DNA from 3 places in the Lysinibacillus canaveralius genome. Region 3 is predicted to be linked to each of the others. Evidence: a T-box and tRNA genes for the amino acid it is inferred to sense, from the RefSeq annotation. Region 3 holds a T-box; the other regions hold tRNA genes.

Region 1 (6,248 bases), 480 kb from region 3:
CGACAGGCGTAGGCGATGGACAACAGGTTGATATTCCTGTACTACCTCCCCACCGTTTGAGAAATGGGGGGACGCAGTAGGGTAGGGTAAGCAGAGCGTTGGTTGTCTCTGTTCAAGCAGTAAGGCGTGTGTGTAGGCAAATCCGCACACTGTAACGTTGAGCTGTGATGACGAGTCCGTATGGACGAAGTTCCTGATCTCACACTGCCAAGAAAAGCCTCTATCGAGGTGGGAGGTACCCGTACCGCAAACCGACACAGGTAGTCGAGGAGAGAATCCTAAGGTGTGCGAGAGAACTCTCGTTAAGGAACTCGGCAAAATGACCCCGTAACTTCGGGAGAAGGGGTGCTCTGGTAGGGTGAAAGCCCGAGAGAGCCGCAGTGAATAGGCCCAGGCGACTGTTTAGCAAAAACACAGGTCTCTGCAAAACCGTAAGGTGACGTATAGGGGCTGACGCCTGCCCGGTGCTGGAAGGTTAAGAGGAGCGGTTAGCGCAAGCGAAGCTGTGAATTGAAGCCCCAGTAAACGGCGGCCGTAACTATAACGGTCCTAAGGTAGCGAAATTCCTTGTCGGGTAAGTTCCGACCCGCACGAAAGGCGTAACGATCTGGGCACTGTCTCAACGAGAGACTCGGTGAAATTATAGTACCTGTGAAGATGCAGGTTACCCGCGACAGGACGGAAAGACCCCGTGGAGCTTTACTGTAGTTTGATATTGAATTTTGGTACAACTTGTACAGGATAGGTAGGAGCCAGAGAGCCCGGAGCGCCAGCTTCGGAGGAGGCGTCGGTGGGATACTACCCTGGTTGTATTGAAATTCTAACCCATGCCCCTCATCGGGGCAGGAGACAGTGTCAGACGGACAGTTTGACTGGGGCGGTCGCCTCCTAAAAGGTAACGGAGGCGCCCAAAGGTTCCCTCAGAATGGTTGGAAATCATTCGTAGAGTGTAAAGGCACAAGGGAGCTTGACTGCGAGACCTACAAGTCGAGCAGGGTCGAAAGACGGGCTTAGTGATCCGGTGGTTCCGCATGGAAGGGCCATCGCTCAACGGATAAAAGCTACCCCGGGGATAACAGGCTTATCTCCCCCAAGAGTCCACATCGACGGGGAGGTTTGGCACCTCGATGTCGGCTCATCGCATCCTGGGGCTGTAGTCGGTCCCAAGGGTTGGGCTGTTCGCCCATTAAAGCGGTACGCGAGCTGGGTTCAGAACGTCGTGAGACAGTTCGGTCCCTATCCGTCGTGGGCGTAGGAAATTTGAGAGGAGCTGTCCTTAGTACGAGAGGACCGGGATGGACATACCGCTGGTGTACCAGTTGTTCTGCCAAGGGCATCGCTGGGTAGCTATGTATGGACGGGATAAGTGCTGAAAGCATCTAAGCATGAAGCCCCCCTCAAGATGAGATTTCCCATTACGCAAGTAAGTAAGACCCCTGAAAGACGATCAGGTAGATAGGTTCGAGGTGGAAGTATGGCGACATATGGAGCTGACGAATACTAATCGGTCGAGGACTTAACCAAATTTTGTGTGCTGCACAATGAAACGTTTATCCAGTTTTGAAGGAATAAGTTTCTTTCAAAGAAGCACGGAAGTCAGCGGAACTTCTGCTAGAACGCCACATCCTGTGGCAGCGCAGAAGCCATTGCATCCATGCAGTAGTGAAGTGATGATGGCAGAGAGGCCACACCCGTTCCCATACCGAACACGGAAGTTAAGCTCTCTAGCGCCGATGGTAGTTGGGGGCTTCCCCCTGCGAGAGTAGGACGTCGCTTCGCTTATTTTTTTTGGAGGATTAGCTCAGTTGGGAGAGCACCTGCCTTACAAGCAGGGGGTCGGCGGTTCGAGCCCGTCATCCTCCACCATAAATGTTATATATCGGAGGGGTAGCGAAGTGGCTAAACGCGGCGGACTGTAAATCCGCTCCTTCGGGTTCGGCGGTTCGAATCCGTCCCCCTCCACCATTTTGATAGGGGCATAGTTCAACGGTAGAATAGAGGTCTCCAAAACCTTTGGTGTGGGTTCGATTCCTACTGCCCCTGCCATTTTTTATTTCTTGATTTTTACTTACATAATATAGTGGCGATTGTGGCGAAGTGGTTAACGCACCGGATTGTGGTTCCGGCATTCGTGGGTTCGATTCCCATCAGTCGCCCCATTCATTTTAAACAGTAGGTTCTATAGTATATTTTGGGGTATAGCCAAGCGGTAAGGCAACGGATTTTGATTCCGTCATGCCTAGGTTCGAATCCTAGTACCCCAGCCATTTTTTATGAGCCATTAGCTCAGTTGGTAGAGCATCTGACTTTTAATCAGAGGGTCGAAGGTTCGAGTCCTTCATGGCTCATCACTTTGTATATATCGGTTTAGGGAAAATAGCGACGCACAGGATTTACAATCCTGAGGTAGGTGACTACCTTACCAATTCGTTTATTCTGGGACCATTCATATTACAAATTAGCGCCCGTAGCTCAATTGGATAGAGCGTCTGACTACGGATCAGAAGGTTATGGGTTCGACTCCTGTCGGGCGCGCCAATGAATGTACGGGAAGTAGCTCAGCTTGGTAGAGCACTTGGTTTGGGACCAAGGGGTCGCAGGTTCGAATCCTGTCTTCCCGACCATCCAAATTTATATGACTGAAAATATATGGGGCCTTAGCTCAGCTGGGAGAGCGCCTGCCTTGCACGCAGGAGGTCAGCGGTTCGATCCCGCTAGGCTCCACCAACCATATAATTAAAGATCCTGGCGGCGTAGCTCAGCTGGCTAGAGCGTACGGTTCATACCCGTAAGGTCGGGGGTTCGATCCCCTCTGCCGCCATCTTAAAGAGCTTTTGTGACCTCAGACGGCTAAAAACGTCTAGTTACACAGCTCAAAGTCTTCTTATAAGGCTTAGCAGGTAAATATTTAAACGGAGGAATACCCAAGTCCGGCTGAAGGGATCGGTCTTGAAAACCGACAGGCGGGTTAAACCGCGCGGGGGTTCGAATCCCTCTTCCTCCGCCATTTTTTAAGTAGAAATGGTACAATATATACATACTTCAGCAAAATAATATTATCGCGGGGTGGAGCAGTGGTAGCTCGTCGGGCTCATAACCCGAAGGTCGTTGGTTCAAATCCGGCCCCCGCAACCAAATGGTCCCGTGGTGTAGCGGTTAACATGCCTGCCTGTCACGCAGGAGATCGCCGGTTCGATCCCGGTCGGGACCGCCATTTTTGATAAAGGGTCAGTAGCTCAGTTGGTAGAGCATTAGATTGAAGCTCTAAGTGTCGGCGGTTCGATTCCGTCCTGACCCACCATTTCATCTGCGGGTGTAGTTTAATGGTAAAACCTCAGCCTTCCAAGCTGATGTCGTGGGTTCGATTCCCATCACCCGCTCCATTTATATGTAATGGGCCTATAGCTCAGCTGGTTAGAGCGCACGCCTGATAAGCGTGAGGTCGATGGTTCGAGTCCATTTAGGCCCACCATATATAATATTATTCCGAAGTAACTCAGTGGTAGAACAATCGGCTGTTAACCGGTTGGCCTTATGTTACAGAATGTTATCTTCACAGCTATGGCCCGTTGGTCAAGTGGTTAAGACACCGCCCTTTCACGGCGGTAACACGGGTTCGAATCCCGTACGGGTCATCCTAAAGTATGCAGCGATAAGCTGCATACTTTTTTATTATTTCCATGAAATAAAATTGAAGGCTAGTCCTTGTGCTAGTCTAAAAGAAAGCATATTTTTTATTCTCCAAAAGACACATAATATCTCCCAACTAGACGTAACACGCATAATGGCCCTCTCTTTATGTTGGAAATCTTCATCCGTCGAAGGTTATTGTATTTCTTCTGGCCTTTTTATGAAGTGCCACCTGTTTTTTAGTATAACGTAGTGCCTGCTTTGTTTTACCACGGCGCTCATAATGATCAATCAACATTTCGTATACTTCGCTGCGTAAATTGATATCTTCTTGTCCTTCAACAATTTTTACTGCCTTTTCTAAAGCCAGCATCGCAGGACGGGAATCTTTGTTGGTCATATGGAACTTGGCACGTGTTAAAAGAGTTTTAGCATATTCTTTTGGCATAATCTGAAAATCTTCATAAGCTTCGCAGGCTTCAAGCAGCTCAGTCATTTCTTCTAGGTATTCCAAGGCGTAAAGTGTATCTGCACGATTTAACAAGTAATGGAAAAAATGACCGATATTTGATTGGATTTCCTCCCGACAGGTTGTCCAAAGCTCATCACTTATTTTAAGGGAGAGCTGTGATTGACCAAGAAGAATATGACACCTTTGAATATAGAGGAGAGTCGTAATTTTATGCTCTGTCAGCTTTCTTTCCTCTGCAAGCGGCAGCGCATAGGTGAATGCAGTAATTGCCTCTTCATAATACTGACGCGACAATTTTTCAATCCCTAACAGTACGTGATACTCTACGTCCCGATTAGTGTCCGCTTCCTGCTGCCTATGTGCTTGGTAACTTGTAAATATCTCATGGAAATTCTGTATTTCTCCGCGTATGTAGGCAATACATGCAAGCCGGTACAGGCAAGGTCTTATATGTTCTAGCTGTGATTCTTTTTTACATAATTTTAAAAGCCGGCCAAATAAGATCTTGGCTTCTTCATATTCTGCTGTTTGAAAAAGTGTTATGGCATAGTCCATTCGCGTCTGTAAGTATGGCATCGAAATCCTCCTTGAAGGTTTTCATTTAGTATTTCTATGAATGGAAATGGTAATACACGATGAGATAAATTCTAGCTTTCTGTGCTTACTTATTGAGAAATATTACATAAAAATAGAATTCTCCCCGTGGATATTATCTGTACCTCTTACAAAAAGGGCTGTCAAAGCAAATAAGATTTTCCATATACTCTGAAACCCCCAAAAAAATAGCCCTCCTATAGGAGAGCTATTTATCCAAAATCATATCAATTAATTCTTTTCGGTCCACCAAGTACACATCGTTGATATCCGCCAGCTTAATCGCTTGTTTTGTGAAATAGCTGTTGGTTACAACCCATGCTTCTGTAGCATCATACATCTTGACAGCACCGATGATCTCCTGCACAGCTTTCACACCGACCGAGCTAGAATAACGTTTTGCCTGCACAGCAATTACATCATGCCCATCTTTTAAAATGAGATCGGCCCCATAATCCCCGCTTGCCGCAGTATAGGATACTTTAAAGCCGCGACGTTTAAATAATTCACCTAGGAAACGTTCAAACTCCTCGCCTGACATTCGATCGACCTCGGCAATATCAGCTTTTCGAAGGCGTGCAGACTCCCGCCAATACTGCCAGAACTTAAAGGCAATTCCTATAAATACATAGACGCCAATTCCGCCAGCAATCCCTTCAAGGGTTCTAATATAGTACCAGCCAATACCTCCTGCAATCAAAATTAGTAGCAACTGCAAGTATGGAGTGCGTTTTTTTCTCTTTCTTCGACGTTTCCGAAACATACTTTTCTCCTTTAGATATAATACGCAATTATATCATAAAATAAGTACGTATGTTTGCATCAATTGTCGATTATTCGGTTATTCCCTGCAATATATGCCGAAAAGAACAAAGAAATGGCAATTATAATAAAAATAAAGTTCGGTATGAACCAATCACCCGTCATATCCTTGATTAATCCAAAGCCAATCGGACCAATTGCGGCCAGTAGATAACCAATCGACTGAGCGAAGCCAGAGAGTTCCGCAGCTGCATAGGCTGTGTTTGTCCGCAGTGTAAAGAACATCATAGCAAGGCTGAAAGAAGAACCGCCGGCAAAGCCTAGGCAGATCATCCAGATGAACGCATATTCGGTCCATTCCATAAGCACGCCTGTAAAGCCGATTAAGTAAAAGATAGTGAATATGACCACAATAGGTCGTTGGTTGGTCATTTTCCCAGCGATTATTGGTGTCAGGAAAGTCATTGGAATTTGGGCAAACTGTAATACCGAGACAAGCCAGCCTGCTTTGTTTGCATCAATTCCCTGTGCGATATAGATTTCTGGAATCCATGCTGCTGTTGTATAGAAAATAAAGGACTGCAGCCCCATTGCCAGCATGACGGCAATCGCAATAGGAGAACGGATGAGAGAAGACCATCCCTTACTATTTGAAGCGCCTTCTCCTAATGTTACCTTTTCTCCGCGCAGCTGAGGAATCCAAAAGAAGAGAGCAGCTACTGTAACCACAAGAGCTAACGCTAAAGCAATCTGCCAGCTAGATCCTGATGCAACGGGATAGCTGATTCCT
Region 2 (6,672 bases), 1.4 Mb from region 3:
TGCTGAGTGCTTCCCCGGTATAATAGGCCATTAATGGACGCCGATTGCAATTGAGCGTTTGCCAGCTCTTCGTGAATCGTCTGCACATCCTTACTTAGATGCGATTCATTAAGGCGAATCACACTATCGGCTGCTACATTCTTTATACCGTTGTCCCACATTTCCCTTATACCGCTTCCATAGCTGACCATGCGATCCTCATCCTCTTTAAACCAAATCAAGCCCGGAATCTTATGACCATTTGTATAAGTTCCCGTTAACAAGGTGCTATCAATAGTTACAGACATCGTCGGATAAGAGCTAATAAATTCTGGATAAAAATCTCCATTTTTCATTAAAAACGAGAAAGCAGGAGCCCTTCCCTCCTGAATTGCCTTTTGTAGGGGCTCAGTCATTAACGAATCCACTGTGACCAAAACAACCGGTTTTTGCTGCGTTGTAATGGGAACGCTATTTAACTTTTTAGTCGGCGACATGGAAATAGCGAGAGCAAGTCCTCCACAAATAATAATAACTAAAATAAAAGCAATAAGTATTTTTCTTTTCATTATAGTCACCTATCTTCCATTCATCAGTAGTAGTATGGTGATTACAAATGAATACATGCTTTCGTGAAGGTAAAATCTTTTGCCATTATTTACGAAAAGAAAAAAGAACCCCTGAATAATCAAGGATCCCTTGGCACTTTGATACCATTAATCAGGGTCGAATCGACAATCTAGAAGGAACTCGATTTTGAGCGGTACTAAAACCGTCTAATATCAAAATTTTAATACATTGCTATCGTTTTTCACTTCACATTACTCTTAATTTTTATGCGAGAGTATTAGCCCTTGGTGTCGGGAGACATTATTTAGGTCAGATATTAAATCAACCATTTAAAGAAGAAACACAACAGATACAAGAGCCGGTTAAAAAGGAATTTAAAACTACCGAAGAAAAGATTATCTAAAATCAAATCTTGTACTAAATGCTGTTATACGTTAAAATAGAACCTGGTGAAAACATAAAATGGTGATTAGGTAAGACCTGCTTTTTTGCTTTTATATGATTTTATTTAAGTATAAATTATGATGATTGATTTCTTTGTATCGAGTGCAAAGACGTTAGGTAGCATCTCAAAAACCTTTTAATTAAAAGGTTTTTAAGGTGCTACCTTTTTTTAATGACAGCTAGGAGGAGAATGGTTATGGCATTTCATAAACCACAAAAAATTGCAGAGATAACGATAGAAGCAGGGGTGACAAAGACAAAACTTCCTTTTCCCCATTTGTTGCTGCTTGGATTTTTAGGGGGAGCATTTATTTCATTGGGTTATTTACTAGATATTCGTGTCATAGGTAATTTGCCAGCGGAATGGGGGAGTCTTGCTAACTTAATCGGAGGTGCCGTATTCCCAATTGGGCTTATTTTAATTGTCCTTGCTGGGGCAGAATTGATTACAGGAAATATAATGTCGGTATCCATGGCGTTTTATGCAAAGAAAATATCTCTAGGGAATCTCGTACATAATTGGTTTTGGGTCACTTTAGCAAATCTAGTTGGAGCTCTTTTTGTAGCATATTTCTTTGGTCATGTGGTGGGTTTAACTGAAACAGGCCCATATTTGGATAAAACGGTGGCAGTGGCACATTCAAAAGTAGATGAAACCTTCCTACAAACCTTTATATCAGCGATTGGTTGTAACTGGCTTGTATGTCTAGCAATTTGGCTGGCTTATGGAGCAGATGATTTTATCGGGAAAATTGCCGGCATTTGGTTCCCAGTCATGGCCTTTGTCGCGATTGGCTTCCAACACGTTGTTGCCAATATGTTTGTGATACCAGCAGCGATTTTTGCAGGACAGCTTAATTGGATTGATCTTATTGAAAACATCATTCCAGCCTTCCTAGGCAATGTTGTAGGCGGGGCCCTTTTTGTTGGATTGTTGTATTTTTATGTTTATCAGAAACAAGATAATCAAGTTCAGAAACTTCCTAAGAATTCTTAGGAAACTGACATATAAATATTTAGAAAACCCTATTATTTTAAATTGACGCTACGATAATAGGCTGGTTCTCTTAGGGCTACTTCAATTTTTGCTTACTAAAGTTGGAGTAGTCCTTTGCTTTGCCTTCCCTTATATAATTGAATTTCTAATGCTTCTTCCTCGGTTCAGTGCACACGATTCTTAATTATTCTGTCGTGCAAAAGAAAAATAAAAAAAACTCCACAGAATATACTGTGAAGTTTACTATAACCATGTTTCTCGTTAGTTAAGATACCGGTGGTCGGGGTCGAACCGACACTCCAGAAGGAACACGATTTTGAGTCGTGCGCGTCTGCCAATTCCGCCACACCGGCATGGATTGGAGCGGAAGACGAGGTTCGAACTCGCGACCCCCACCTTGGCAAGGTGGTGTTCTACCACTGAACTACTTCCGCAAATTATTAAGATAAAAAAAAACCGGATGTCCGATCAAAAAAATCTGGAGGCGGCTACCGGATTTGAACCGGTGATAAAGGTGTTGCAGACCTGTGCCTTACCACTTGGCTAAGCCGCCGTAAAAAGAATATTGGAGCGGAAGACGAGGTTCGAACTCGCGACCCCCACCTTGGCAAGGTGGTGTTCTACCACTGAACTACTTCCGCAAATGGCTGGGGTACTAGGATTCGAACCTAGGCATGACGGAATCAAAATCCGTTGCCTTACCGCTTGGCTATACCCCAATAATATAATATGCAAGTTATTTAAAAAGTAATGGGGCGACTGATGGGAATCGAACCCACGAATGCCGGAACCACAATCCGGTGCGTTAACCACTTCGCCACAACCGCCATTATAAGGAATTTACTTAAAAGGATGGGGCGACTGATGGGAATCGAACCCACGAATGCCGGAACCACAATCCGGTGCGTTAACCACTTCGCCACAATCGCCATTGTATTGTTTAAGTAAAATTCATGAAATAAAAAAACTGGCAGGGGCAGTAGGAATCGAACCCACACCAAAGGTTTTGGAGACCTCTATTCTACCGTTGAACTATGCCCCTAAAATGGTGGAGGGGGACGGATTCGAACCGCCGAACCCTAAGGAGCGGATTTACAGTCCGCCGCGTTTAGCCACTTCGCTACCCCTCCAAATGGTGCCGGCGATAGGAGTCGAACCCACGACCTACTGATTACAAGTCAGTTGCTCTACCAACTGAGCTACACCGGCATTTTGGAAATATGGTGGGTCAGGACGGAATCGAACCGCCGACACTTAGAGCTTCAATCTAATGCTCTACCAACTGAGCTACTGACCCATATTTTATAAAGAATGGCGGTCCCGACCGGGATCGAACCGGCGATCTCCTGCGTGACAGGCAGGCATGTTAACCGCTACACCACGGGACCATTTGGTTGCGGGGACAGGATTTGAACCTGTGACCTTCGGGTTATGAGCCCGACGAGCTACCGAACTGCTCCACCCCGCGACAATGTTATTAAGATGGTGGAGGATGACGGGCTCGAACCGCCGACCCCCTGCTTGTAAGGCAGGTGCTCTCCCAGCTGAGCTAATCCTCCATCTGGTTATTTCTTATGATTTTAATAAGTGGTGACCCGTACGGGATTCGAACCCGTGTTACCGCCGTGAAAGGGCGGTGTCTTAACCACTTGACCAACGGGCCAATGTAAAACGTCTCTAAATATAATCTGGCGGAGAGTAAGGGATTTGAACCCTTGAGACAGTGTTACCCGCCTACACGATTTCCAATCGTGCTCCTTCGGCCTCTCGGACAACTCTCCAAGAAGAATGGCTCCGAAGGTAGGACTCGAACCTACGACCAACCGGTTAACAGCCGGTTGCTCTACCACTGAGCTACTTCGGAATATTTTTATTGGAAGCCTAGCGATGTCCTACTCTCACAGGGGGAAGCCCCCAACTACCATCGGCGCTAGAGAGCTTAACTTCCGTGTTCGGTATGGGAACGGGTGTGACCTCTCTGCCATCATCACTAGACTCTTAAAAGACAAGATTTATTATAGCATATTCTATGCTAATTTCAAGTGTTTTTTATTAAAAATCCACAGTTTTTCTTGTTCTTTCAAAACTGGATAAACGTTTCATTGTGCAGCACACAAAATTTGGTTAAGTCCTCGACCGATTAGTATTCGTCAGCTCCATATGTCGCCATACTTCCACCTCGAACCTATCTACCTGATCGTCTTTCAGGGGTCTTACTTACTTGCGTAATGGGAAATCTCATCTTGAGGGGGGCTTCATGCTTAGATGCTTTCAGCACTTATCCCGTCCATACATAGCTACCCAGCGATGCCCTTGGCAGAACAACTGGTACACCAGCGGTATGTCCATCCCGGTCCTCTCGTACTAAGGACAGCTCCTCTCAAATTTCCTACGCCCACGACGGATAGGGACCGAACTGTCTCACGACGTTCTGAACCCAGCTCGCGTACCGCTTTAATGGGCGAACAGCCCAACCCTTGGGACCGACTACAGCCCCAGGATGCGATGAGCCGACATCGAGGTGCCAAACCTCCCCGTCGATGTGGACTCTTGGGGGAGATAAGCCTGTTATCCCCGGGGTAGCTTTTATCCGTTGAGCGATGGCCCTTCCATGCGGAACCACCGGATCACTAAGCCCGTCTTTCGACCCTGCTCGACTTGTAGGTCTCGCAGTCAAGCTCCCTTGTGCCTTTACACTCTACGAATGATTTCCAACCATTCTGAGGGAACCTTTGGGCGCCTCCGTTACCTTTTAGGAGGCGACCGCCCCAGTCAAACTGTCCGTCTGACACTGTCTCCTGCCCCGATGAGGGGCATGGGTTAGAATTTCAATACAACCAGGGTAGTATCCCACCGACGCCTCCTCCGAAGCTGGCGCTCCGGGCTCTCTGGCTCCTACCTATCCTGTACAAGTTGTACCAAAATTCAATATCAAACTACAGTAAAGCTCCACGGGGTCTTTCCGTCCTGTCGCGGGTAACCTGCATCTTCACAGGTACTATAATTTCACCGAGTCTCTCGTTGAGACAGTGCCCAGATCGTTACGCCTTTCGTGCGGGTCGGAACTTACCCGACAAGGAATTTCGCTACCTTAGGACCGTTATAGTTACGGCCGCCGTTTACTGGGGCTTCAATTCACAGCTTCGCTTGCGCTAACCGCTCCTCTTAACCTTCCAGCACCGGGCAGGCGTCAGCCCCTATACGTCACCTTACGGTTTTGCAGAGACCTGTGTTTTTGCTAAACAGTCGCCTGGGCCTATTCACTGCGGCTCTCTCGGGCTTTCACCCTACCAGAGCACCCCTTCTCCCGAAGTTACGGGGTCATTTTGCCGAGTTCCTTAACGAGAGTTCTCTCGCACACCTTAGGATTCTCTCCTCGACTACCTGTGTCGGTTTGCGGTACGGGTACCTCCCACCTCGATAGAGGCTTTTCTTGGCAGTGTGAGATCAGGAACTTCGTCCATACGGACTCGTCATCACAGCTCAACGTTACAGTGTGCGGATTTGCCTACACACACGCCTTACTGCTTGAACAGAGACAACCAACGCTCTGCTTACCCTACCCTACTGCGTCCCCCCATTTCTCAAACGGTGGGGAGGTAGTACAGGAATATCAACCTGTTGTCCATCGCCTACGCCTGTCGGCCTCGGCTTAGGTCCCGACTAACCCTGAGCGGACGAGCCTTCCTCAGGAAACCTTAGTCATACGGTGGACGGGATTCTCACCCGTCTTTCGCTACTCATACCGGCATTCTCACTTCTAACCGCTCCACCAGTCCTTCCGGTCTGACTTCAACGCAGTTAGAACGCTCTCCTACCACTGACATCAAAGATGTCAATCCACAGCTTCGGTGAATCGTTTAGCCCCGATACATTTTCGGCGCAGCGTCACTCGACCAGTGAGCTATTACGCACTCTTTAAATGATGGCTGCTTCTAAGCCAACATCCTGGTTGTCTAAGCAACGCCACATCCTTTTCCACTTAACGATTACTTTGGGACCTTAGCTGGTGGTCTGGGCTGTTTCCCTTTTGACTACGGATCTTATCACTCGCAGTCTGACTCCCGTGTATAAATATCCGGCATTCGGAGTTTGTCTGAATTCGGTAAAGCGAGATGCCCCCCTAGTCCAAACAGTGCTCTACCTCCGGTATTCTCAATCACGAGGCTAGCCCTAAAGCTATTTCGGAGAGAACCAGCTATCTCCAAGTTCGATTGGAATTTCTCCGCTACCCACACCTCATCCCCGCACTTTTCAACGTGCGTGGGTTCGGGCCTCCAGTAAGTGTTACCTCACCTTCACCCTGGACATGGGTAGATCACCTGGTTTCGGGTCTACGACCACGTACTATTTCGCCCTATTCAGACTCGCTTTCGCTGCGGCTCCGTTTTCTCAACTTAACCTCGCACGTAATCGTAACTCGCCGGTTCATTCTACAAAAGGCACGCTATCACCCATTAACGGGCTCTAACTACTTGTAGGCACACGGTTTCAGGTTCTCTTTCACTCCCCTCCCGGGGTGCTTTTCACCTTTCCCTCACGGTACTGGTTCACTATCGGTCACTAGGTAGTATTTAGCCTTGGGAGATGGTCCTCCCGGATTCCGACGGAATTTCACGTGTTCCGCCGTACTCAGGATCCACTCTGGAGGGAATGACTTTTTGGCTACAGGGCTTTTACCT
Region 3 (6,672 bases):
TAGTAATGACCATACAAACGTCATAATGTATTGCATCAATTTCACCTCTATCAAACTTTATGGAATCTTATTATCTAATTACACACCCATTATCATACCATACGTTTTATGAAAAGAAAAATAAACTTTTGCAAACATTTCATGAACAACCTTTGAAATTTAACGTTGTATAATATTTTTTTATGAGCTATAATTATGACCAACTACTAAATGTTAGTGTCAAAAATAAAGGGGATGTTAGGATGAATGCAGGCATTATCGGACTGGGAAGTTATGTACCGGAAAAAGTGCTGACAAATACGGATTTAGAAAAAGTCCTTGATACGACAGACGAATGGATTCGTACAAGAACTGGAATCCAAGAGCGGCACATTGCAGCGGCAGATGAAAACACTTCGCATATGGCAATAAAAGCTGCAGAGAAAGCAATGCAAAATGCAGGAATTACACCTGATCAGCTTGGCTTGATTTTAGTAGCAACAGTATCTCCAGATCAGGCATTCCCAAGTGTTTCGTGTCAAATAACTGAGCATTTTGGGATACAATGTGCTGCAATGGATATTGCGGCGGCATGCTCTGGTTTTATTTATGGGCTTGTCACGGCAAAGCAATTCGTGGAAAATAATAGTTATGAATATATATTAGTAGTAGGTGTTGAAAAGTTATCGAAGCTGACGGATTGGGAAGACCGCAATACTGCTGTATTATTCGGAGATGGTGCAAGTGCTGCTGTCATTTCGAAAGTATCGGAAGGACGGGGGATTCTATCATATGAATTAGGTGCGGATGGCTCCGGCGGCAAGCATTTATATTTGAATAAAAATCATCATATTTCGATGAATGGACGTGAAGTATTCAAATTTGCTGTACGTCAGATGGGAGAATCTGCTGTATCCGTTTTACAAAAGGCAGGCCTTAATAAAGAGGATTGTGATTTTTTAATTCCGCACCAAGCAAATATTCGTATTATGGAAGCTGCCCGTGAGCGATTAGACCTGCCAGAGGAGAAGATGTCTAAAACCGTACATAAATACGGCAATACGTCGGCGGCCTCAATTGGTCTTTCATTAATGGAAGAGCTGGAGCAAGGAAAGGTAAAAGATGATGACATTCTAGTTCTAGTCGGCTTCGGAGGCGGCTTAACATGGGGTGCTGTCACAATCAAATGGGGAAAATAAAGAAGGGGGAGTATGTATGAAACGTAGAGTAGTAGTAACAGGAATCGGGGCAGTTACGCCTTTAGGAAATACGGCTGAAGAAACATGGTCTGCTATAAAGGAAGGGAAATCTGGGATCGGCCCGTTGACACGTGTGGATTCGGAGAAGTTTCCAGCCAAGGTAGCGGCAGAAATAAAAGATTTTGATATAGAGCAGTACGTAGAACGGAAGGAAGCGCGAAAAATGGACCGTTTCACTCATTATGCTCTTGCTGCTGCACTGATGGCACATAAAGATTCAGGCTTAGAGATTAATGAAGAAAATGCGCATCGGGTAGGTGTATGGATCGGCTCGGGTATTGGCGGTATGGAAACATATGAACAGCAGTTTCTGACATTCCAAGAGCGTGGGGCACGCCGTGTAAGTCCGTTCTTCATTCCGATGCTAATTCCGGATATGGCGTCTGGCCAGGTTTCCATTTATCTTGGTGCAAAGGGACCTAACTCCTGCTCGGTGACTGCCTGTGCTTCTGGAACAAATTCGATTGGTGATGCTTTTAAAGTGATCGAACGCGGCGATGCAGATGTAATGGTAACTGGGGGAGCAGAGGCGCCGATCGTTAATATGGCGTTAGCAGGCTTCTGTGCAAATACAGCTCTATCGACAAATCCGGACCCATCAACGGCATCGCGTCCGTTTGATAAAAATCGTGATGGCTTTATCATTTCAGAGGGAGCTGGAATACTGATTCTTGAAGAATTGGAACATGCGCTAGCACGTGGTGCAACTATTTATGGTGAAGTGTTAGGCTACGGCTCTACAGGAGATGCCCACCATATTACTGCTCCTGCTCCAGAAGGCGAGGGAGCAGCACGAGCGATGGCGATGGCATTATCAACAGCAGATGTAGACCCTTCACAAGTAGATTATATTAATGCTCACGGTACAAGTACGCCTTACAATGATTTGTTCGAGACACAAGCGGTAAAATCGGTGTTCGGGGAACATGCCTATAAATTGGCTATGAGTTCAACTAAGTCAATGACGGGACATTTATTAGGGGCTGCTGGTGGAGTAGAAGCAATCTTCACGGTACTGGCATTAAAAGAAGGTATTTTGCCTCCAACAATCAATTTGCAGGAACCAGATCCAGAATGTGATTTGGATTATGTGCCAAATGAAGCACGTCACGTTGACATTGCATATGCGATGAGTAACTCTCTTGGATTCGGTGGACATAATGCAAGTCTATTATTTAAAAAATATGAATAAACTAATACCAGCAGCAGTAGCTGCTGGTTTTTCTTTTTGGCTGTTCTAAAAAGGACAGGCAAGCAAAGAGAAAGAAGTCCAGGGGGGCAGAACGGACGTGCTGTGCTTCATGAAAAAAGCCACCCAAAAAGAGGTGACTTTTTTATAGAAAGGATGGAGAGATGTTTCGTTACGTGCTCTTTCTTGTGAGCTACGGATTATGTGTAACGTCCATTACACAGTGCATTTTATATTTAAATTACCGGACACTTGGCTATTCATGGTCTGCTGTATTCAATTTTTTGCTGCATACAACAGAGCTTTATTTGGCCATTGGATCGCTTATTATTCTGTTTAGCGTCGTTTACGACCTAGGCCCATCGCGTTCTCCATCTTCTTAAGAGTTTTAGAGGCGATAGCATTTGCTTTTGCAGCACCCTCATCTAAAATCGAATCAAGCTCCGGCGAATCGATCAGGGCGTAATAGCGTTCTTGAATCGGTGCCAAATGCTCAATAACAGCAGCAGCGACACCGGCTTTAAAATCGCCGTAGCCTTTACCTTCATACTTCTTTTCTAGTTCATTAATAGAAGCACCTGATAGGGCAGACTCGATTGTTAGAAGGTTGGAAACGCCTGGCTTGTTTTCAACATCATATTTTACCAATCCTTCTGAATCTGTAACAGCTGATTTGATTTTCTTCTCGATTTCCTTCGGTGTATCTAGCAGACGAATTGTTGCTTTTGTATTTGGATCTGATTTACTCATTTTTTTCGTTGGTTCCTGCAAGGATTTGATACGAGCCCCTTCCTTTGGTAAACGAATATCTGGAATCGTCAGCACATCGTTATAGCGTTTATTAAAGCGCTCAGCAAGGTCACGTGTTAATTCAATATGCTGCTTCTGATCATCTCCAACCGGTACAATATCCGTATTATACAGAAGAATGTCTGCAGCCATCAGCGGCGGGTACGTAAGAAGCGCAGCTGATACAGACTCCTTACCTGATGATTTATCCTTAAATTGCGTCATTCGCTCTAATTCACCGATAGAAGCGATACATTGTAAAATCCATCCGGCCTGGGCATGGGCTGGGACTTCGGATTGGATAAATAAAATAGATTTCGTTGGATCAATTCCTACAGCAATGTACATAGCCGCTAAACTGCGGATATTCTTACGTAGTTCCAGTCGCTCCTGCGGTACGGTAATGGCATGCTGATCTACGATACAATAGATAGCCTGCCCTTCATCCTGCAATGCAGGGAATTGCTTGATTGCCCCGATGTAGTTTCCTAATGTAATGGTTCCTGTCGGCTGGACACCTGAGAAAATAGTTGACATAAAAAATTCCTCCTTTAAACGTAAAAAAACATCATGCTTCCCATATAAAAAGGGACGAATGATGTTTAAATCCGCGGTACCACCCAGCTTGCCCATTAAGGGCCACTCTTCTTCGTAACGTGAAGGATACGAGCAAGGATACTAAAATTCCCCAAGCTAACTCGGAAGTCCATTCCATCTGCGTCTCCATCTGTTCTCACCAACCACAGACTCTCTGAAAAAGACATTCAAATGTACTATTCTTCGTCATTGTTTTTACATTTTATTTTTAAAATTATATTATATGCAACAGAGAAAAAGCAATTCCTTTTTTGATTAGTATACGCTTTCCATGAAAAGAACATACTTGTAAGAACAGAGCCGGTAATATTTTTCATCATTTTCGCTATAAGCAGGGAAATGGGGAATTATTCTCATTTATTTTCGTATAAATGAGAATAAAGCGCTTTTTACAGGCGTTTTAATGCCTTAGTTTAGGGGTATTGTAATAATACAAACAGAAAATAGAAGTAGTAAAATCAAGGTTTTTCGAGAAAAAAGTCGAATAAATATGTACCTTAAAAGATGCATATTTTATTGACATTCTATATCCAAATGACCAAGATTGTTGTATAATGAATAAAGTGTTTTACATTAAATTAATTCTAAAGTAAGAAGACGTTAATAGATTGAGTATAAATTAGGAAGGAAGTGTAGTCATGCAAGTTACATTATTTACTTCGCCAAGTTGTACATCATGTCGTAAAGCCAAAGCTTGGCTTGAAGAGCATGAGATTCCATATATAGAACGTAATATTTTTTCGGAGCCTTTAACAATCAGCGAAATTAAAGAAATTCTTCGAATGACGGAGGACGGTACGGAAGAAATCATTTCGACACGTTCTAAAGTCTTCCAAAAACTAAATGTTGATGTGGAAACATTAACATTGCAACGTCTTTATGAATTAATTCAAGAGCATCCTGGATTACTCCGTCGTCCAATTATTCTAGACGAAAAGCGTCTGCAAGTAGGATATAATGAAGATGAAATTCGCCGATTTTTACCGCGTAAAGTGCGTGCTTACCAATTACAGGAAGCACAGCGAATGGTAAATTAAATACTCCTATAAAGATGTTGCAACGTGAGAAAGTTTGTAGCATCTTTTTTCTTTTCATCGCCTCGTGTTACTAAATAATCAGCGCGATTAGTTCGGTTGCTGCTTTCCAGTATAACGATTACTGAATCAAAAAAGAGACTTTTTATATAGGAAAAGGAAAGCGGATTTCCTTGTTCCCGCCTATTACACCAAAGCCTTTGCTAGCTTCTCTTTGAGACAGAAAAATTGCCCTTGGTTTCATACATGTAGTACAATACAATTTCAATATTCAAATTATTTATGGGGAATAGTGTTTTTCCTTTTCATTTTATGCAGGAACATCATACAATAGAGTTATAGAGTTCGAATTGCTTCTCGGAACTTTATAGAAAGTTTGTAGTGTTCATAAGTTGGAAAGAGCATGTATGATTTTTGATGGTTTAAACAAATAGTAAGGTAACCTTGGTTTACATGTGTTTCAACGAATGACTGTGAAGGGAGTTGAAGTCTTATGGACATCGAACGCATTAATGAAAATACACTGAAGTTATTTATTACGTACAGTGATATTGAAGATCGCGGCTATAGCCGTGAGGAGATCTGGTATAACCGCTCAAAAGGCGAGGAACTGTTTTGGGATGTAATCGGTGAAGTGAATACAGAGGATTATTTTGATATGGATGGCCCAATCTGGATTCATATCAACGCTTCCGAGCAGGGACTTGAAGTCATCGTCACACGTGCCAACCTACATCCTGATCAAGAGGCGACAGCCATGATGGATAGCTTCGACGAAAATCGAGAAGTAGCAGCACAATTACGGGAAATGGAAAGTGTCATCTTTGAATCGTTTGATACAGATTCTGACGAAGATATGACGATTTCAAACGCCCGTTTCGCTTTCAAGGATATAGATGAACTAATACCGCTTGCTAAGCGTATCGTCCCTATGGGATTGACATCTTCGCTATATCAATTTGAGGAGCGTTATTATTTACATGTTGATTTCACTGATCTACCAGAACAACGTGAACGTAAAAATGCTTTAGCGCTTATTAAAGAATATTTAAGACCTTCACGCTTAACAATCCACCGCTTAGATGAGTACGGCAATCTAATCATGGAAAACAATTGCTTTGAAACGGTTCTTGAATATTTTGCATAGATGATTTCCCGCACTTTTCCAAGTGCGGGTTTTTTGTGCGAAAAAAATAATGCTATTTGACGTTCGCTGGTTCAGTAAATGGAAGTATGCCATCTATTTCCCTTACACAGAGCCAAAATAAAATTTTGAACAAAAAACAATTTTTCACTTGAACGATGAGGGTACCTTTTTTACAATGTGGCAAAGGAGGTTTTGTTATGCTTGTCGCAATCAATGAGCAAGGAGACTATTTGCCATTGACGGAAAGCTTAACGGAAGCAGCCCTATTGCAATTGCGTAAAACGAAAGCATTTTGTCCTCATTGTAAAGAGCGGGTAGTTTTAAAAGCGGGTGCTATTAAAATTCCTCATTTTGCTCATACTGCAAATACAGCATGTGCCTCTTTATTTACAGAAGGTGAATCCTATATGCATTTATTAGGAAAACAACAGTTATTCAACAGGTTGCAGCAATTAGAAGAAGATGTTCAGCTAGAATGCTATCTCCCCCATTTACAGCAGCGACCGGATTTACTCATTAGAAAAAAGCAGCCATATGCCATTGAGTTCCAGTGCAGCCGGATTCCTATTTCTTTATTTGAGGAACGGACACAGGGCTATCAAAATGCACAGATCATCCCCATCTGGTTATTAAAAACGCCGTCCTCTTTTTTACAAAAAGGATCTATTCTCAAAGCCT

Evidence for each region. A T-box is a leader RNA that pairs with one kind of tRNA and senses whether it is charged. The one in region 3 lies ahead of trpS (tryptophan--tRNA ligase), so its partner is inferred to be a tRNA-Trp.
Region 1: it encodes a tRNA-Trp, which carries the amino acid that the T-box ahead of trpS (tryptophan--tRNA ligase) is inferred to sense. The anticodon was not compared.
Region 2: it encodes a tRNA-Trp, which carries the amino acid that the T-box ahead of trpS (tryptophan--tRNA ligase) is inferred to sense. The anticodon was not compared.

Annotation. Positions count from the first base shown of each region.
Region 1 is NZ_CP154840.1:152,536-158,783, forward strand. It holds rRNA gene AA0Y26_RS00745 (23S ribosomal RNA) at 1-1,524, shown strand, start outside; rRNA gene rrf (5S ribosomal RNA) at 1,664-1,779, shown strand; tRNA gene AA0Y26_RS00755 (tRNA-Val) at 1,791-1,866, shown strand; tRNA gene AA0Y26_RS00760 (tRNA-Tyr) at 1,882-1,965, shown strand; tRNA gene AA0Y26_RS00765 (tRNA-Trp) at 1,973-2,046, shown strand; tRNA gene AA0Y26_RS00770 (tRNA-His) at 2,084-2,159, shown strand; tRNA gene AA0Y26_RS00775 (tRNA-Gln) at 2,193-2,267, shown strand; tRNA gene AA0Y26_RS00780 (tRNA-Lys) at 2,276-2,348, shown strand; tRNA gene AA0Y26_RS00785 (tRNA-Arg) at 2,462-2,538, shown strand; tRNA gene AA0Y26_RS00790 (tRNA-Pro) at 2,548-2,624, shown strand; tRNA gene AA0Y26_RS00795 (tRNA-Ala) at 2,652-2,727, shown strand; tRNA gene AA0Y26_RS00800 (tRNA-Met) at 2,748-2,821, shown strand; tRNA gene AA0Y26_RS00805 (tRNA-Ser) at 2,915-3,007, shown strand; tRNA gene AA0Y26_RS00810 (tRNA-Met) at 3,061-3,135, shown strand; tRNA gene AA0Y26_RS00815 (tRNA-Asp) at 3,139-3,214, shown strand; tRNA gene AA0Y26_RS00820 (tRNA-Phe) at 3,226-3,301, shown strand; tRNA gene AA0Y26_RS00825 (tRNA-Gly) at 3,310-3,383, shown strand; tRNA gene AA0Y26_RS00830 (tRNA-Ile) at 3,396-3,472, shown strand; tRNA gene AA0Y26_RS00835 (tRNA-Glu) at 3,564-3,635, shown strand; gene AA0Y26_RS00840 (hypothetical protein) at 3,812-4,678, opposite strand; gene AA0Y26_RS00845 (restriction endonuclease) at 4,905-5,459, opposite strand; gene AA0Y26_RS00850 (CynX/NimT family MFS transporter) at 5,519-6,248, opposite strand, start outside.
Region 2 is NZ_CP154840.1:3,773,081-3,779,752, forward strand. It holds gene AA0Y26_RS19080 (alkaline phosphatase family protein) at 1-548, opposite strand, end outside; gene AA0Y26_RS19085 (formate/nitrite transporter family protein) at 1,190-1,990, shown strand; tRNA gene AA0Y26_RS19090 (tRNA-Leu) at 2,262-2,343, opposite strand; tRNA gene AA0Y26_RS19095 (tRNA-Gly) at 2,350-2,424, opposite strand; tRNA gene AA0Y26_RS19100 (tRNA-Cys) at 2,470-2,543, opposite strand; tRNA gene AA0Y26_RS19105 (tRNA-Gly) at 2,557-2,631, opposite strand; tRNA gene AA0Y26_RS19110 (tRNA-Gln) at 2,635-2,709, opposite strand; tRNA gene AA0Y26_RS19115 (tRNA-His) at 2,742-2,817, opposite strand; tRNA gene AA0Y26_RS19120 (tRNA-His) at 2,844-2,919, opposite strand; tRNA gene AA0Y26_RS19125 (tRNA-Trp) at 2,959-3,032, opposite strand; tRNA gene AA0Y26_RS19130 (tRNA-Tyr) at 3,037-3,120, opposite strand; tRNA gene AA0Y26_RS19135 (tRNA-Thr) at 3,124-3,199, opposite strand; tRNA gene AA0Y26_RS19140 (tRNA-Phe) at 3,212-3,287, opposite strand; tRNA gene AA0Y26_RS19145 (tRNA-Asp) at 3,303-3,378, opposite strand; tRNA gene AA0Y26_RS19150 (tRNA-Met) at 3,382-3,458, opposite strand; tRNA gene AA0Y26_RS19155 (tRNA-Val) at 3,474-3,549, opposite strand; tRNA gene AA0Y26_RS19160 (tRNA-Glu) at 3,579-3,653, opposite strand; tRNA gene AA0Y26_RS19165 (tRNA-Ser) at 3,680-3,771, opposite strand; tRNA gene AA0Y26_RS19170 (tRNA-Asn) at 3,780-3,854, opposite strand; rRNA gene rrf (5S ribosomal RNA) at 3,870-3,985, opposite strand; rRNA gene AA0Y26_RS19180 (23S ribosomal RNA) at 4,111-6,672, opposite strand, start outside.
Region 3 is NZ_CP154840.1:632,883-639,554, forward strand. It holds gene AA0Y26_RS03025 (YjzD family protein) at 1-36, opposite strand, end outside; gene AA0Y26_RS03030 (beta-ketoacyl-ACP synthase III) at 243-1,178, shown strand; gene fabF (beta-ketoacyl-ACP synthase II) at 1,195-2,430, shown strand; gene trpS (tryptophan--tRNA ligase) at 2,764-3,753, opposite strand; T-box leader at 3,801-4,012, opposite strand; gene spxA (transcriptional regulator SpxA) at 4,452-4,850, shown strand; gene mecA (adaptor protein MecA) at 5,341-5,994, shown strand; gene AA0Y26_RS03055 (competence protein CoiA) at 6,192-6,672, shown strand, end outside.